2 regions of the Pelorhabdus rhamnosifermentans genome follow, and region 1 is predicted to be linked to the other one. Evidence: riboswitches for the same ligand, from Rfam matches in the RefSeq annotation. Region 1 holds a riboswitch; the other holds the start of a gene.

Evidence for each region. A riboswitch is a leader RNA that binds a small molecule or an ion and turns the genes downstream of it on or off. The one in region 1 is predicted to bind glycine.
Region 2: another riboswitch for glycine. It lies ahead of Ga0466249_RS18010 (ABC transporter substrate-binding protein); the one in region 1 lies ahead of Ga0466249_RS21325 (amino acid permease).

The regions. Positions count from the first base shown of each region.
Region 1 is NZ_JAHGVE010000026.1:7,306-16,049, reverse strand. Features, by position in the region: gene Ga0466249_RS21340 (efflux RND transporter permease subunit) at 1-2,166, shown strand, start outside; gene Ga0466249_RS21335 (class I SAM-dependent methyltransferase) at 2,123-2,485, opposite strand; gene Ga0466249_RS21330 (Crp/Fnr family transcriptional regulator) at 2,605-3,297, opposite strand; gene Ga0466249_RS21325 (amino acid permease) at 3,447-4,829, opposite strand; glycine riboswitch at 4,902-4,994, opposite strand; glycine riboswitch at 4,995-5,070, opposite strand; gene Ga0466249_RS21320 (methyl-accepting chemotaxis protein) at 5,342-7,057, opposite strand; tRNA gene Ga0466249_RS21315 (tRNA-Arg) at 7,271-7,345, opposite strand; gene Ga0466249_RS21310 (zinc ribbon domain-containing protein) at 7,397-7,786, opposite strand; gene Ga0466249_RS21305 (MFS transporter) at 7,877-8,744, opposite strand, start outside.
Region 2 is NZ_JAHGVE010000017.1:88,741-97,484, forward strand. Features, by position in the region: gene Ga0466249_RS17995 (DUF6612 family protein) at 1-483, shown strand, start outside; gene Ga0466249_RS18000 (GlsB/YeaQ/YmgE family stress response membrane protein) at 535-801, opposite strand; gene Ga0466249_RS18005 (amidohydrolase) at 927-2,237, shown strand; glycine riboswitch at 2,335-2,409, shown strand; glycine riboswitch at 2,418-2,519, shown strand; gene Ga0466249_RS18010 (ABC transporter substrate-binding protein) at 2,708-3,874, shown strand; gene Ga0466249_RS18015 (flagellinolysin) at 5,212-6,504, shown strand; gene Ga0466249_RS18020 (hypothetical protein) at 6,728-7,276, shown strand; gene Ga0466249_RS18025 (hypothetical protein) at 7,666-8,286, shown strand; gene lpxA (acyl-ACP--UDP-N-acetylglucosamine O-acyltransferase) at 8,321-8,744, shown strand, end outside.

The sequences.
Region 1 (8,744 bases):
CTGGGAAACAATCTAGAAAAAACCATAACAAAAATTAAAACGGAACTCCCGGCGGGCCTTGAAATTCATCAGACCGTGAATCAACCTAAAATCGTCGAAGACTCCATTGGCGAATTTGTCAAATCGCTTGCCGAAGCCATTATCATTATTTTTATTGTTAGTTTTGCCAGTCTTGGCCTGCGTTCGGGTCTTGTCGTCGCACTCTGCATCCCCCTTGTCCTGGCTGTCGTGTTTACGATCATGTATTTGATGAATATTGAACTGCAACGCATATCACTGGGAGCCCTCATCATCGCGCTGGGACTGCTTGTCGATGATGCTATGATTGTCATCGAAATGATGGCGGTAAAATTGGAACAAGGCTGGGAACGGCTGAGTGCTGCTTCTTATGCTTATAAAGTCACTGCTTTTCCCATGTTAACGGGAACACTGATTACCTGCGCCGGCTTTATTCCCGTCGGATTTGCACAAGGCAGCGCTTCCGAATTTTGCGCCAGCATTTTTTCCGTTATCACTATTGCTTTGCTCACTTCCTGGATTGTCGCCGCTACAGTAACTCCACTCTGTGGATACCACCTGATCAACCCCGCCGCGTCAACAGTTGAAGACAAGAAGGAGCATCCCGTTTATGATACAAAACTTTACCGTTTATTTAAACAAATACTCATCGGGTGCCTGGCCCACCGTAAGATGGTGCTGACTACTACTTTAGTGTTATTTATCGCGTCCATTGGCTTATTGGGATTGATAAAAGAAGAATTCTTTCCGGCATCTACCCGGCCTGAACTTATCGTACAATTAAAACTGCAGGAAGGAGCTTCCCTGAAAAATACGGAAGCAGTCGCCAGCCAGGTTGCGCAAAAATTGAACGATGATGCTCTGATTGACTACTATACATACCATGTAGGGGAAGGAGCGCCTCGTTTTGTCCTCACTTTCGATCCTACTTTTAATAAAACCAATTTTGCCGAGTTTGTGATTGTTGCTAAGAATACGGACGCCCGTAACCAATTGCATAGGAAGGTCAGCAAATTGTTAAGCGAAGAGTTTCCCAGCGTACAGGTTCACACGAAAGTAATCAGTACCGGAACATCTGCCGACTATCCGGTTATGCTCCGCATAGAAGGTTATGATCATGATAAAGTTCGTGAAATCGCGAAGCAAGTCCAAACTGTCATGGCCGCTCATCCCAGCACCAAAAATGTCAACATGAACTGGAATGAGAAAAGTAAAATTATGCATTTATCTATGGATCAAGACAAAGCTCGTAACCTGGGCATTACTTCTGAAGCTTTAGCATCGACACTCCAAGCCCAGCTATCAGGAACAAGTATTACCGAATTTCGGGAAACCGACAAAACTGTTCCCTTGATGTTCCGTTTTGATGCAGAATCCAGGAATGACCCCGCCCGCATCAAGGACCTTGCTATTCCTATCGGTAATGGTAAGTATGTACCACTGGACCAAATTGCCAAAATAAGCTTTGACGCGGAAGAGGGACTCATTTACCGCCGCGATTTAAAACCAACAATCACAGTACGGGCAGAAATAAAGCCAGGCGTAACCGGAGATGATGTTACCCGCCAGGTATATGAAAACCTTCATGAGCTGCGTGCCAGCCTGCCCCCCGGTTATGAAATCCAATATGACGGTGCAACGGAAGATAGTATTAAAGGAACACAATTACTCTTAGCCCCGGTACCAGCCATGATTATCACCATTATGATTCTCTTGATGCTTCAACTGCAAAATATCCCCAAAATGTTATTAACATTATTAACGGCACCGCTGGGGATCATTGGCGTTGCCATCGGCCTCTTTGCAACGGGTAAACCTATGGGTTTTGTGGTGCAGCTCGGTATATTAGCCCTATCCGGGATTATTATGCGCAACTCAGTTATTTTAATGGATCAAATTGACCAACATCTCGCTGCCGGTGAAAACTTGTGGGATTCCATCATCAACGCTACGCTAACTCGCTTACGCCCCATTTTGTTGACGGCCGCAGCTGCTATTTTAGCGATGATCCCCTTAGTTTCCAACATATTTTGGGGACCAATGGCTGTCGCCATTGGGGCCGGCTTATTTGTCGCTACCGTATTGACGCTGCTGGTTCTGCCAGTCATGTATGCCACCTGGTATAAAGCTGACCGTTCGCGGAGATAACAGCACTTGCCAAATCAAGTGAGACAACCCGACCGCCTGGTTTCGTTACACGTGCCATTTCGGAAATTACCTGCTGATAATTCGACATATTCCGCAAACCAAATCCGATTGTTACAGCGTTAAATGTATTGCTAGCAAAAGGCAGTTTCAGTGCATTTCCCTGTACTAATTCTATCATCGATCCATAAGGCGTTTTATCAATATTCTCCTTAGCCTTTTCCAACATACTGGCAGAGACCCCGCCTGTCGTAATCCAGTTTTCGTACCAGCCATTTATCATTGGGATCTTTTTTCTGATGCAGAAAAAATTTCTTCTCAATATCACCTCCATATCTATAGCAATAAAAAGGCTGGCTACAACCTTGTGCAAAATTTAACAATTGCATTATAAAATAAGTACATTATAGAATAAGCAAAAAAAAACTGCCGTAATAGAAATCACGGCAGTTTAAAATATTTTGATAATTTATCACGATCCGTTATAATAAATTGGCCATCCTGTACTCGAATTAATCCTCGTCTGACCAAATCTTTTAACTGTCGTGAAACGGTCTCGCGTTTAGATCCCAACATATCTGCCAGATAGGTAATACTTAAATTCAAGTTAATTTTAGTTTCAGCTTCACAAGGAATTCCATAGTCGTTGGATAGCTTCCACAGCTTAGCAGCAATGCGCTTATCTCCCCGCACCGAATTAGAGGTATTTTTTAGTTGCCGATACAGTCGTCTTACTTTTATGGAAAGCGAATCTAAAACAAATTTAGTAAGTGCAAAATCATTTTCCATGACACGCAGAAAGTCTGATCTATCAAAACAGAGGATTTGTGCGTCATCAAATGCTTCACAGTTGATTGAAGCAGAGTGGCCTTGCAAAATCACCTCATTAATAAGCTGTCCTTTATCTAAAATAAAAATGACTTTTTTCTCTCCTTGAGAATTGACTTTATAGAGTGAAACAAGGCCGTTTCCAACAATATAAAGCATCTCCACTTGCTCTTTATCAAAAAATAAATGTTCTCCTTTGGATAGATAACACATCGTTCCACAGGACGACAAAGCCGCAATAGAATCGGGGGTTAATTGCCGGAATACTTCAATAAGTGCTAATGCTTCACTTATGCTCCTATTCATAAATTATCACCAGCTTCTCTATTAACTTTATTTCCCTAGCAATCAGTTGTACGCCTGGATTACCACCCATTCAGGGCAAATTCAAAAAGGGGTATTTGTCCCTTACTAGACAAATAGCCGTTTCCTATATCTTTGAAAAAATTGTTGGTTTATACTATGCTGCTTGCGGTATCTTCTTCATCCTTCATTTTTGATTTAAATATCTTGTAAATCACCCCAAGCATGATAAACCATATCGGTGTTACAAATAAGGCTACACGAGTTTCCTTATTAAGGGCCAAAGTAACTAAAACAAACGCAAAAAATGCCAAAATAATATAGTTAATGATTGGGTACAGCGGCATTTTAAATTTGTTCCTGGCAGCAAGTTCAGGATTTATTTTGCGATATTTTAAATGGCAGATCGTGATAATTGCCCAAATGAAGATAAAGCAGAATGTTGAAATACTCGTAATGAGAACAAATACCCCTTCCGGCATAATATATTGCAGGATAACCGCAATCAAGACGACAATTGCCGAGAACACGGTAGCATTAAAAGGTACTTGACTGGATGTTAACTTTTTCATTGACTCAGGTGCATTATTTTCTTTAGCAAGCGAATAAACCATACGGCTTGTACTGAAAATACCGCTGTTGCAAGCAGATGCAGCGGATGTCAGTACAACAAAATTTACAATCGTTGCTGCTGCTGCAATTCCCACTGCAGCAAATACCTGTACAAATGGGCTTTTAGCCGGACTAATTGAAGTCCACGGATATATGCTCATAATAATAAGAAGTGCTCCGATATAGAAAAGAATAATCCGAATTGGAATATTGTTGATCGCCTTTGGGATAACCTGTTCCGGATTTTTCGTTTCACCGGCTGTTAAGCCAACTAATTCGATTCCGGTAAAAGCAAATACGACCATTTGGAAGGAAAGAATGAAACCGCTTATCCCATTGGGAAACCAGCCGCCATTACTCCAAAGGTTGGCAAAACTGGATGCACCGGCATCGGTAGAAAATCCTTTAATAATCATATATGTACCAATTATAATCAGTGCTAAAATTGCAACAACTTTAATCAAAGCAAACCAGAATTCCATTTCACCAAATACCTTTACTGCAGTAAGATTCATAATCAGTAAAATTACAAGAATCATAAGACTCGGAACCCACTGAGCTATATTGGGGAGCCAGTATTGTATATAAAGTCCGGCGGCAGTTACGTCCGCCATGGCAAGTGAAATCCAACAAAACCAGTAGGTCCATCCAGTAATAAATGCTACTCCATTGCCTAGATAGTCACGTACAAAGTCGACAAAAGAATGATATTTCAAATTAGAAAGCAATAATTCCCCGAGAGCACGCATAACAAAAAAACAAATCGCCCCTGTTATCATATATGCAAATAAAATAGATGGACCTGCCAAGTGAATAGACCTGCCAGAACCTAAAAATAATCCTGTACCAATTGCACCGCCAATCGCAAGTAATTGAACATGACGATTTTTTAGTCCTCTCGATAAATTTTGATTTTCCGCCATACATAAACCACCTTTCGCCTCAAAAAAATACAAAAAGAGACCAAATTATAAATCTGGCCTCAAAAAAAGCAGCTAACTAGCTCTGTCCTTTTACCTGAGAGAGTCACTGATTAAAAATAATCAGCTTGCTCCTTCGGTGCTCTCCATTGAGTCTCTCCAGAGTTTCGTCCAATAATGGTCCTTTTGCCTGAAAGCATAACATCTTCGGCGGATTATAAAATCTCTCTCCCATTATCTTCATCCGAGATTTGATATCAAATTATCAATGCATTTATATATTTTATCATTTATTCTTATAAATGTCAATCTAAAAGGAACATCTGTGTGTTTTATATACACATTTAGATCCGAACAAAATAATTCTCATCAACAGGTCTTCCGGAACCATTTTGTTTCCGACTTCCTATCCATATGTAGTCGCTGAATATGCGGGTTACTATATGAAAAAGGCACCTGCCACCTATTTACATGCATAGGCTAACAGGTGCTTTCTTATTTGTCCCAAACTTTAACTAAACTCGAAAATGGCTAACAGCTTCCTGGAGATCCTCAGCCAACTTGGCAAGACTCTGACTGGATGAGGCGATTTCCTCCATAGATGCCGATTGTTCCTCTGTTGCCGCCGACACAGTTTGTGTTTTTCCAACGGCTGCTTTACTGTGACCGTCAATTTCCTTCACCGATGCTACAATCTGCTGACTGCCACTAGCCATCTGCTGAATAGCAGCGGAAATTTCCTTCACTTGTTCGGATACTTGCGTTACCAGTGTCGCAATTTCCCCAAACGCATGACCAGCCGTAGTAACAACCTCTGTTCCTACTTTAACCTCACGAGTACCTTCGCTCATGGCAACAACAGCTTTATCTGTATCCCCTTGAATCTCGCTGATTAGTGCAGCTATATGCTTTGCTGCGTCCTGTGATTGTTCCGCAAGCTTACGGACCTCTTCAGCGACAACAGCAAACCCTTTGCCTTGTTCTCCAGCTCTGGCAGCCTCAATTGCGGCGTTAAGCGCCAGTAGGTTTGTCTGACCAGCAATACCGGAGATTGTGTCGACAATTTGCCCGATTTCTTTTGACCGTTCACCCAATTTAGCTACAACTTGTGCGGAATTATTTACAGTTTGCTCAATATGAGCCATTTGATTAACAGCCTTATCCACCGACTTATCACCATCGGTTGCCTTTTCAGCGGCTTGAGATGAATTACTGGCTACTTGATTGGCGCTAGCAGCTACTTGCTGGATACCAGCTGACATCTGCTCTACCACAGAAGATGTTTCGTTTACGGCATTTAATTGTTTTTCTGCACCTTGTGCCACATCGCTAATAGAACCTGCAACCTGATTAGCAGCTTGAGCTGACTGTTCAGCGCTGGCAGTCAGCTCTTCCGAAGAAGCCGCCACTGTTTCAGCTGATTCATTGACCTGTTTCAAAACTGTACAGAGTCTACCTCGCATACTTTGCAAAGCATCTGCTAATTGACCAATTTCATCTTTTCTAACCAATTTTCGTGGTTTATCACGAAAATCTCCGTCTGCGAGTTTCTTGCAAATTAATACCATTGTATTGAGCGGCTTGGTTATCATTTTGGTAATATAAAAACCACTTAAAAGTAACATTACGAAGGATATAAAAATATCACCAAAGGTAATCTGTTCAGCTTTTTCAAATGATGCCTTGTTATCGGCATCGACTTGTTTTGACAATTCAATGGAATACTTCGAGAGATCAATGCATCGATTAAGAGCTTCCGAGGCTAATGAATCGACCGTAGCCGTATATAATGCATAAGCTTCTGCATTTTTATTTTGCATTGCTAACTCAATAACCTTATTTCTTGCTTCACGATATTTTTGCATAGACATCTTAAATCCGGCCAATTTTTCCTTAGCTGTAGAATCTAAATTAGACTTATCAAGCTCGGCTAGATTATCATTAAAGTTTTTTACCCGCTCATCAATAACTCTTTTCAATTCTTGCTTTTTTTGGTTATCCGTTGTGAGCATCATTTCCATTATTTCTTGATTTACCTTATTAACATGAGCATAGTTTTCGTTAATAAGCGCAATTGGCACTAATTGATCTGCATACATTGTGTTCATACTGACGTTTGATTGTTGAAGATAATAATAACCAGTATACGCGATACTACTCATAGATAGCAATGCGATAAGAATTAGGATGCCCAATTTAGAACTTACTTTCATGTCATCAAAGAATCTCATTAAATCTCCCCCCAGTCTTAAAACATATAACTATGTCAAATTTCGACATGAAGGACCATTGTCCTCTGCCAAAATATGTAATATTAATAAATATATTTTCTCTCCATCGTCACATTATCTAAAATAAATTTTTGTAGCCACCCAGGCATCAAAAAAACCCCTGCATCACCTGCAGTATAACGCAGGAAATACAAAGGTTTATAAGCCTTCTAGTGGTGCGCCCGGCAGGATTCGAACCTGCGCTCACGGCTCCGGAGGCCGATGCTCTATCCCCTGAGCTACGGGCGCTCAATTGACACAGATAGTATTATACCATAACTATCTGTATCTGTCTAATTTTTATTTGGCATCAAGCGGCTCATGGCAATAGGGACAATTCCGCCAATAACGATCCACGTCCCGACCACAATGAGCACATTTCGGACGAAGTGTATGCCCGCAATAAGGACAAACCTTAAATTGGGCTTTCACTTCTTTACCACACATGGTACAAGTAAAAGGCTCTTCAAGAACGGTTGCATCCACATCAATCGTATTGTCATCAGGATTTTGTAAATCCTTTTTTTTACGGCCAAAAATAAAGTAAAGCGGCACAAACAAAAACCACAGGGAAGTTAATGAGCCTAACATCCAAACAGCAACACTGCCCAAACTACTGCCACGCGATTTTGCATCTCGATAAATCCAATAGGCAAACAAAAGACCAATCAAAAATGAAATGTGAATCATATCTGTCACTCCTTAACGAGCTAACGACCCTGTTTTCTACATTTCATTATACCATTAGACAAAATAGCTAAGCAAACATAAAAACAAATTTTACATATGCTCTGCCAAAACCTGTTTTTTCGTTTCCTGCCCCAAAAGAAGAACGATAAGTCCTATAACAGCTAAAACAATCATAAACATCGTAAATATCCAACCTATACCTGTTTGCGGCAACAACCAACCCACAACTGCCGGAGCAAAAATCCCACCAATACGACCAATACCAGCCGCCCAACCTGTGCCAACTGCCCTGACTGTCGTCGGATAAAGTTCCGGCGTATAAGTATAAATGACACCCCAGGCACCTAAATTGAAAAATGACATAGCACAACCCCAGCCTATCACGGTTACTGCTGTACTGCTATGACCAAATCCATACGCCGCTACGGCACTACATAACAAAAAGGTGGCGAGTGTATTTTTACGACCCCAGCGATCTACCAGCACTGCCGCAGCAAAATAGCCCGGTAGCTGAGCTAAAGTAATCATCAAAACATATTCAAATGTTTTTACAATAGCCAAGCCCTGTCCAACCATGAGCGATGGCAACCACGTAAAAATGCCGTAATAAGAATAAACCAGACCAAACCATAATATCCACAATAAAGCCGTTCTTTTCGCCAGTTTAGGCTGAAATAACAAACTGAACGACGAAGCCTGTGAAGTAAGTGATGCCGCCGCGCTGCAATCTCCATTCATCGCAGCTTCTTGATATTTTGGCGGCTTTTTTCCGCCAAGTCTTTCAATACGACTTACAATATTATGAGCTTCCTCATAGCGGCCTTTTTGCAACAAATAACGTACAGATTCGGGTACAGAGCGCCAGATCCAAAAAACATAAAAAGCAGGCAGAGCTCCCAAAAAAAAGACAGCAGACCAACCGAAAGCCGGAATCACCAAGTAAGCAATAAGCGCGGCA
Region 2 (8,744 bases), on a different contig from region 1:
GATTATGGGAGTTATATAAAAGCGATTAAGAGCGCTGAAATTGAGAGTGATGACGATAATTCAACGGTAATTCGTGTTGTTGCAAGTGGCGAAGTTTTAAAAAATACGCTGAAACAAAAAATGGCGCTTATGGGAATGAATAAGCTTGTTGTATCAGATGATTTTTTAGCAGATATTCAGGATCTATCCTACTCCATAACCATTGATAAGAGCACGGGTAACATTTCCGCGAGCCATATGGATTTATCTGACTTTATGGCTCAATTTGGTACTCATATGGCTGATAAAATGAAGACGACAGAAAAGCAAAAGCAGGCTATAACAGAAATGTTTCAAAATATGAAATTCATCATGGATGTTACTTTTTCACAGTATAACAGTGCACCCGATGTCGTGATTCCACAAGATGTAAAGGAGCGGGCTGTTGAAAAAAATGTTCAATCAAGTAAGCTTTTAAGCGGTCCACAGGTGACGCAATCATAAAAAAATAGTGCCCTCTTTTCTTTAACAAGAAAAGAGGGCACTATCCAGTTTTCAGTTTTTTTTATAGGCTGGTACTTGCGGATGGAAGAGACGGATGAGCCACAGAAAGGCTAAGGCACCAAGTGTTGAAGCAATAATGGAACCTATAATGCCGTAGACTGCAAAGCCTAGCATGCCCAACAGAAAATTTCCAACAAATGATCCTACTAGGCCGACAATCAAGTCGCCCCAAATGCCAAATCCATGATTGTGTGAGATAGTTCCTGCTAGCCATCCGGCAATAATGCCAATGATCGCACCGACGATCCAGGATGTCATATAAAAACCTCCTTATTTATTTTTGTTAGTATGCTTTGTAACCAAAAAAGTTATGTAATGGAAAAAAAAGTGGCAACTGTGATAGAATAAGTAAAGAAGAATGGGAGATATCCATGAGGAGCTGAATGATTTTGACACAAGATATTCATCAAAATGTAACGGATATGGCAGAAGAACTGATTAAACTTCGCCGTGATTTTCATAAATATCCAGAGCCGGGCTGGACAGAATTTCGTACGGCCTCGATTGTTGCGGAAAGATTGACTGCCCTAGGTTATGAGGTGAAGTTAGGTGATGCCGTTATAAAGGAAGAGGCCATGATGGGGGTTCCTGATGCTTCTGTGTTGTTAAAGTGTAGAAAGCAAGCTGAAGAACAGGGAGCCAGTGCCTTTTATCTGGATCAAATGGCAGGTGGGAAAACGGGTGTCGTGGGTATTTTAAACACGGGAAAAACCGGTCCAACGGTTGCTTTACGCTTTGATATGGATGCCAACGATGTTGTTGAGGATGAAGCCATAACTCATCGGCCTTGCCGCGAGGGGTTTCGATCGGTACATGATGGAGCCATGCATGCTTGCGGTCATGATGGGCATACGACGATTGGCCTGGGGCTGGCTAAGCTGCTTATGTTGCTGCGTCATGAACTTTCTGGTACGGTGAAACTTGTGTTCCAGCCAGCCGAGGAAGGCGTTCGCGGAGCTCGGGCCATGGTGGAATCTGGTATTGTTGACGATGTGGACTACGCTATTGGTTTGCATCTTGGTACGGCTGCAAATCAGACCGGGCAGTTTGTGTGTAGTGCAGGGGGATTTTTAGCTACGACGAAGCTTGATGCCTGTTTTCATGGTAAGCCCGCTCATGCTGGTTTTGCGCCGCAGGAAGGACGCAATGCCTTGCTTGCAGCTGCAACAGCTTCTCTTCATTTACATGGTATTTCGCGGCATGGTGCAGGGATGACACGGGTAAATGTCGGCATTTTACAGGCTGGGACTGGGCGCAATGTTATTCCGCAAGATGCTCTGTTAAAACTAGAAACACGGGGTGAAAATTCAGCACTTAACGAATATATGCAGCAAGAGGCTACTCGTATTATTCAAAGTTCTGCTGCCATGTATGGCGTGGAGGCACAAATAACCAAGATGGGTGCCGCCTTAGGCGGTCATGGCAACGAGGAACTGGCCACTGTATTAAAGTCAGTGGCTGAATCATCGGGATTGTTTAGCCAGGTTGTCACTCAAGCAAATATGGGTGGCAGTGATGATTTTACTTTTTTTATGAATCGCGTGCAGCAACAGGGCGGGCAGTCTGTTTATGCTTTGCTTGGATCTGATTTAGCTGCTGGACATCATAATGGTTCTTTCGATTTTGATGAATCTATCCTTACAAAGGGAGTAGAAGTACTCGCAAGGAGTATTTTAGCTTTAGGAAAAGAATAATAAAAACTTTAGCTATTTCTGTTGAATAATTGATGAAATTGTTCTATAATAAAATCTGTTTTATATGTACTTTTTACAACTACATATGTGTTTTCGGATGATATTTGCGGAAGAGTGGCTTAGGGCCCACCGAAGGAGTAAAACTCTCAGGTACTTTGATTGTGAAGTAGAACCGTAAATGGACGAGACTCTGGAGAGATCCTGATTTAGGACGCCGAAGGTGAAATACAGTAATCGTAGATTGCTGACAAAGCTCTCAGGCAAAAGGACAGAGACAAAACCAATCCAAAGAATACTCGCTATCTTTGGAAGTGTAGCAATGAAATGCCTAAGGGTATTTATTGTTGTTTGTCCAGAGTCAAATCATCTTATGATTTGACTCTTTTGTTTTGATGCGCATGAAAATTCGGGTTGCAGAGTACAGGTGTAGACAGTGAGCTTTAAGGAAAAGAAAAGGAGAGAAAAATTTTATGCGTAATCGAGGCTTTAAAGTTGTAGCAGTCGGACTCGTTGCTTTATTTATGACTGGAATATTGGCGGGGTGCGGAGGTTCATCATCAAAGGATGTTAAAATCGGGATTTTGAATGAAATGACAGGTGGCAATGCTACTATGGGTACATCCGCTGCCAATGGGGCGAAAATGGCCATTAAAGAGGCCAATGCCAAAGGCGGTGTGCTTGGTAAACAAATTCAGGGAGTTGTTGCTGATAATAAAAGCGAGCCTTCTGAATCGGCCAATGCCATGACGAAATTAGTCAGTCAGGATAAGGTTGTGGCAGTGACAGGCGTATTTTCTAGTTCTGATGCCATTGCAGCTGCCAGTGTAGCTGAAGCAACGAAAGTTCCTTTTATTGCTGTGGGTGCTACAAATCCCAAAGTAACGCTTGATGAAAAAACGAATAAAGTAAGAGATTATACCTTCCGTGTTTGTTTTATTGACCCCTTCCAGGGAACAGTCGGTGCTAATTTTGTATTGAATACGTTGAAATTGAAACAAGCTGTGATGTTAGTTGACAACAGTAGTGATTACAGTAAAGGTTTGGCTAGCTTCTTTAAAGAGGCTTTTGCGAAGGGCGGCGGCACTGTATTAGGTGAAGAAGCTTATTTACAGAAAGATCAGGACTTTAAGACCATTTTAACGAAGGTAAAAGCCTTAAATCCAGAAGTGATTTATGTCCCTGGTTATTATGAAGAAGTCGGTAAGATTGTAAAGCAGGCTCGTGAGCTTGGTATTACTGTACCTATTATTGGTGGTGATGGCTGGGATTCACCGAAACTCGTTGAAGTTGGAACGGCTGCGGCTTTGAATAATACTTATTTTACGAATCACTATTCTGTAGATGACACGAGTACTGCTTCGCAGGATTTTGTTGAAGCTTATAAGAAAGAATATGGACAGGCACCAGATGCTTTGGCTGTGCTTGGCTATGATGCTGCTAATGTTCTGATTGATGCCATTCAGCGGGCGAATAGCACAGAACCTAGTAAAATTCGCGAAGCACTTGCTGCTACGAAAGATTATCCAGCTGTGACAGGGCCCACGACGCTTAATGATACACATGATGCTGTTAAAAACGTCGTGATTATTGAAATGAAAGACGGAAAACAGATGTTTAAGGAAACAGTTAAGCCATAATGTAAAAAGCAATTTGTGTTACATCGATAAAAATAGGCTATCCTTCTTTTTTAGAGAGAAGGATAGCCTATTTTATGTAAAAGAATTATATCGCTAATGCGGCAGCACCTTGAATAAAAGAAAATGAATCAATTTCTTTCCATTTTAACTTATATTTATAACAAAAATGTGACGTCTATTATTACCTTTTGACATAATTTTGTCACAAACTTAGTATAAAATGGTATTAATTCAGGAGGTGCAAACCATTGATTATATTATGTTTTCTTTTCGCTATTGCATTGCTGGACTTTCGTTACCTATAGACTCTAATCTTTTTTTTCTATTAATGGATCCTATACTAATTCAGAGCAAACTTAGGCTAGCTTTATATTTTCAATCAGCAGCATGAATCTAATTGTAATTAGCATGAGATTTTACACTAATCCAGTATATATTAACTACTTATGAACTCAACTTTCACACCTAAAACAGTCTCTTGCAGTCTGAGAGGTCTGTTTCTTTCATTATATGATAAGGCCAATGTTGGCTGCCTTGCCCAGTTATATCAAGGCTTGTTTATTTCTTACTGCGAAAGTTGGAGTTAATGATATTTCAAATGCTTTACAAATGCATTACAAATAACTTAATTCGATGTAATTATTAAATACGAATTAGGGAGATGAGCATCATAGAATTACTCGACTATGCAACAGGCATCTTTTTCGGTTTAGTTATAGTAGGAATCATTTTCTCCATGATTTATAAGTTTCTTGGCAGCGTAAAGTGGATATTAATCTTTATTGGTATGTTTATTACTTTCGCACTATATCATAACTATCCTACGTTCACTATAATTCTAAGCAGTATTATTATTGTACTTACTATCATGCCCAAATTTTTTCCGGAAATATCACATAAGAATTCTAAATGTTTGAATTACCACATCCACTGGACAGACTAAAAATCACTTTAAGGAATGGCGCAAGCCCCCGCTCTATGAGAATGGAAGCGGGGGCTTGGCGTATTTTGTCACAAAAAGCTGACGGTTCGAAATATTTTTTAGGTGGAATTTTTTCTGGAGTTAGCTGATATTTGCCGCTTGCTCAGGGGCTGATGCATGGATTCGTAAAAAAGAGCAGTACTTTTAATGCGTATGATTCAACAAGTGACATGCGTTTTAGAAGAGAGTTCTAGCCTCTTTTCTAAAATGCTTATTTTATAACACAATCTAATCAAGCCTTTCTAAAAAAAATGTAATTTAAATGTAGTTTAAATTACATTTAAATGTATTTCGAATGCAATTCAAATGTATTGTTTCGTTATAAGAATTATATAAGTGAAAGGGGTCTGATTCTATGGCTGTGTTAATTCAAAAATTTTCCAAAACAAGTACGCGGATGGAAACATCAATTAGAAACAAAGATGGATCTTCAGATTCTTTATTAAATCAAAATAAACAAGATTCAAATACTGGACAAGATTTTGATTTAAAAGAAAAATTGAATTCTGTTGATGCTGTTACACTCGAGATACCTGAAAACATAATAAAGCAGCATCAAATTTCCACACAACAATCAACCGCCATTCAAGAGGGTAGATCTTCGCCGCAAAGGGAAACTGTGAATAGCAATCCATCTTTTGCATTGTCATTGGCTCAGGATGATCAGAATATTATTAACTGCTTAAAAGATGATTGGTTAGAAGAAGCGGAAGATGTAATTTCTCAACGCTATGGACTAACAGGAGATGGATCAGATTTAAGTGTCGTTTTGGAGAATAATCCGGAGGCCTATCTTGCTTCTACCAACTTTGAATTCGGTTCTGATGGAAAAGCGTACAATGAATCTTTACATGTTGTTGTGCCAACTGCCCTTCCTTCCACGTTGCCTAACGGCGGAGAAGCTCCAAATTACGACGATCGCGTTATAACCCACGAAATGGTTCATGCGATTATGGGGCGAACGATGAATTTTGAATCTCTGCCTACTTGGTTCGCAGAAGGAACTGCAGAATTTATTCACGGAGCTGATGAAAGAGTAGCAACGGATTTATCCCGTAAGGGTGGTGGAATAGAAGGTGCGGCAGCCATTCAAAATGCATTAGGTGATGGAACCAATAATACTTGGGTCAGTGATTCTTTGCATTACTCAGCCGCCACTATGGCAGTGCGTTACCTACATAAGCAGATTGAGGCGGCAGGTCATAGTGGCGGCATTAAAGATTTATTAACGAATTTAAAAAATAATCCGACGGAAAACCTTGATCAGGCTTTAAGCCATGTCTCTAACTACGCTAACACACATGCATTTATTACTGATTATGTAACAAATGGCAATGGAGAAAAATTTATTCACAACCTAGATATTGCGGGTGAATTTCAAAACGCAGTGAACGATGGAGATACTGGAGGAATAGGTGGAGAAGCTGCAGACAATGGCCCTGTCAGAACAGCCAAGTCAGTCATTCCAGATATTTATGATCCTACGAATACACCGTTAAAGCACTTCCATGTAATTTGGCCTGCATTAGATCCAAATATCGCCTATAATACGCAAAAGCAACTAAGTACGAATCAGAAGAATAACCCATTGAATTCTAAGGCATTTAAAAGTAAAACACTTGGTACACATATAGATGTTGCTAAATAGCGAAGTCAACGCGCACGACTGCTTTACTGAGTTATACTTTTGGTAGTTGAATTTTTGTTTTGTTCTTGAAGTCGTCTGTGTATCAACACAGGCGACTCCTTTTTTCCTCATGAATATCAAGTAAATTAGTGGCCCCCATTTCTCCTAAAGGGGATGTTTGCTATCAAAAAAATACCAGAATAAAGTTAACGTGAACGTTTATAAATTTAAAAGGGATGATTCTATGAAAAGGAAATGTATTTTAATAATCGGATTTTTATTTTTCTTCGCTTCAGTAGCATTCGCAGCTACCATTGAAAGTAGTGAAGACTATAAGGGCACAAGAACCTATTTTGTTATCGACACTGAGTCATCAAGTATCTTTAATTTCAGCAACCATTACCAATTAATCACAATATTTAGCTCGGTCTATGAGAAAGGTAGTACCATCGCGTTAGAAAATTTTACGTTACAATATGATACGTCTCAGTATGATGTCATATCCATTCGCCCCATGATAAAATTCAATGTAAACGGGAAGAGTTGGGAAATAACATCGGCATCTTCTGGTACTTTTACTAGCGACGGTATCGCTCAATTTACCTGGCTTCTTCCTGGTTCTCTAATCCAAGCTTTACTAGACACGAAAAAAGATGTTTCCGTAAAATTTTTTTATATTACATCTGAAGGGGAGCGCTTTAGAGATTATACTATACCTTACAAAATCATTGCATCTGTGCAAAACATGTATTTACAAAAAGTAGAACCCATAAATTCCGTATTGGTAAAATAAACTAGTAATTTTCTGAAGAAAACCACACTTTAAATGTCACTTTCTTTCCTTGTGACCTGGATGACTGAAAGATAATAGCGCCAGAAGGCAAGGCTTTAACAGAAAAATTTTACTCTGGTGGACCTGTTTCTTCAAGAGGCGGGTCTTCTTTTTGTTGCGGCATATCATTAAACTTAAAAATTCTATTCATATCGTATTGCAAGAAAAAATATCAAAATTATGTAAATAAATCAATAAATTAATAAATCAATTAATCAAATTAAATTTAAATGGGTTTCAAATCATCATATTATATAATATGCCTTAATTATTTAGTGCATTCTTTTACAAAATTCTTCAACAAATTACAATAAACTACAATAAATAGGGAGGGAGACAATGTTTATGTTATGTTAAGCAAAGAAAAGACAATGATATGTATTATTTGTTTTTGTTGCATTTTATTTGATATGAATATTGGAACTTGCTCAACGAATGTCGATACTTGTTCAATTTATGAAGAAACATTGTGGATCAGTTTAGATGTTACGCCGGAGCAGAGAAAACAAATTGACGAAATCATTGGAGAAGCAGGTCATGATGTAAAAAATATTCAAAAAAAATCCGTAATCACCAATATGTTTGACATTATGGAGTATGAAAGTCTTCTTAATGACAGACGATCACGCGTAAATGACGATATCATGCAAGTACTGTCTGTAGAACAACAAAACATATTTGACAGCCAGTTAAAAAAGCAACGGCAATTACAAAACATATCAACGGCAGGGTTACTCAATTTAGACTTTTCTGAGAAACAAGAGTTATTAGTTATTCAATCTTTAATGCTCTCACAAAAACAAGTTTGGTCTATTGTTTCAGATAAATCACTCTCATGGGAAGTCAGAAGAAAGAAATTAAACAATATCAATATATTTGCAAATTTAACTCCCTTACTGACTAAAACACAATTAAATGCTTTAAGCTTATGGGGCCAATCACTAAAACTTCTTCAGCGTCAACAGTTATAATGAAATTTATAAGATGAGGTGCGTGTTAATATATATGGAAATGGCATTGGCTTTTCCTAAAGTAAACAAAACAGCGATACTTTGCCCTGGTGCTATGCTTGGGGAAAATGTTGAAATTGGTCATGGCACTATCATTGGGAAAAACGTTATTATCGGAAATGGTACTAAAATTGGGGCATACGCGGTTATCGATGGTCAGACAACGATAGGAAAAAACTGCGTTATTCATTCACATGTATCCATTGGTTCTGAATCGTCAAATCCAAATTTTAAGGATCAGCAAGGTTCTGTCAGAATAGGTAATAATACACAAATTCGTGAATATGTTACGATTACTAGATCTATTGGAAGTGGACAAGAAACACAGATTGGCTCGAATTGTCTATTATCAGCCTATAGTCATGTTTCTCACAATTGTATTATTGGAAACTCTGTGATCATGTCGAATGCTGTAAATC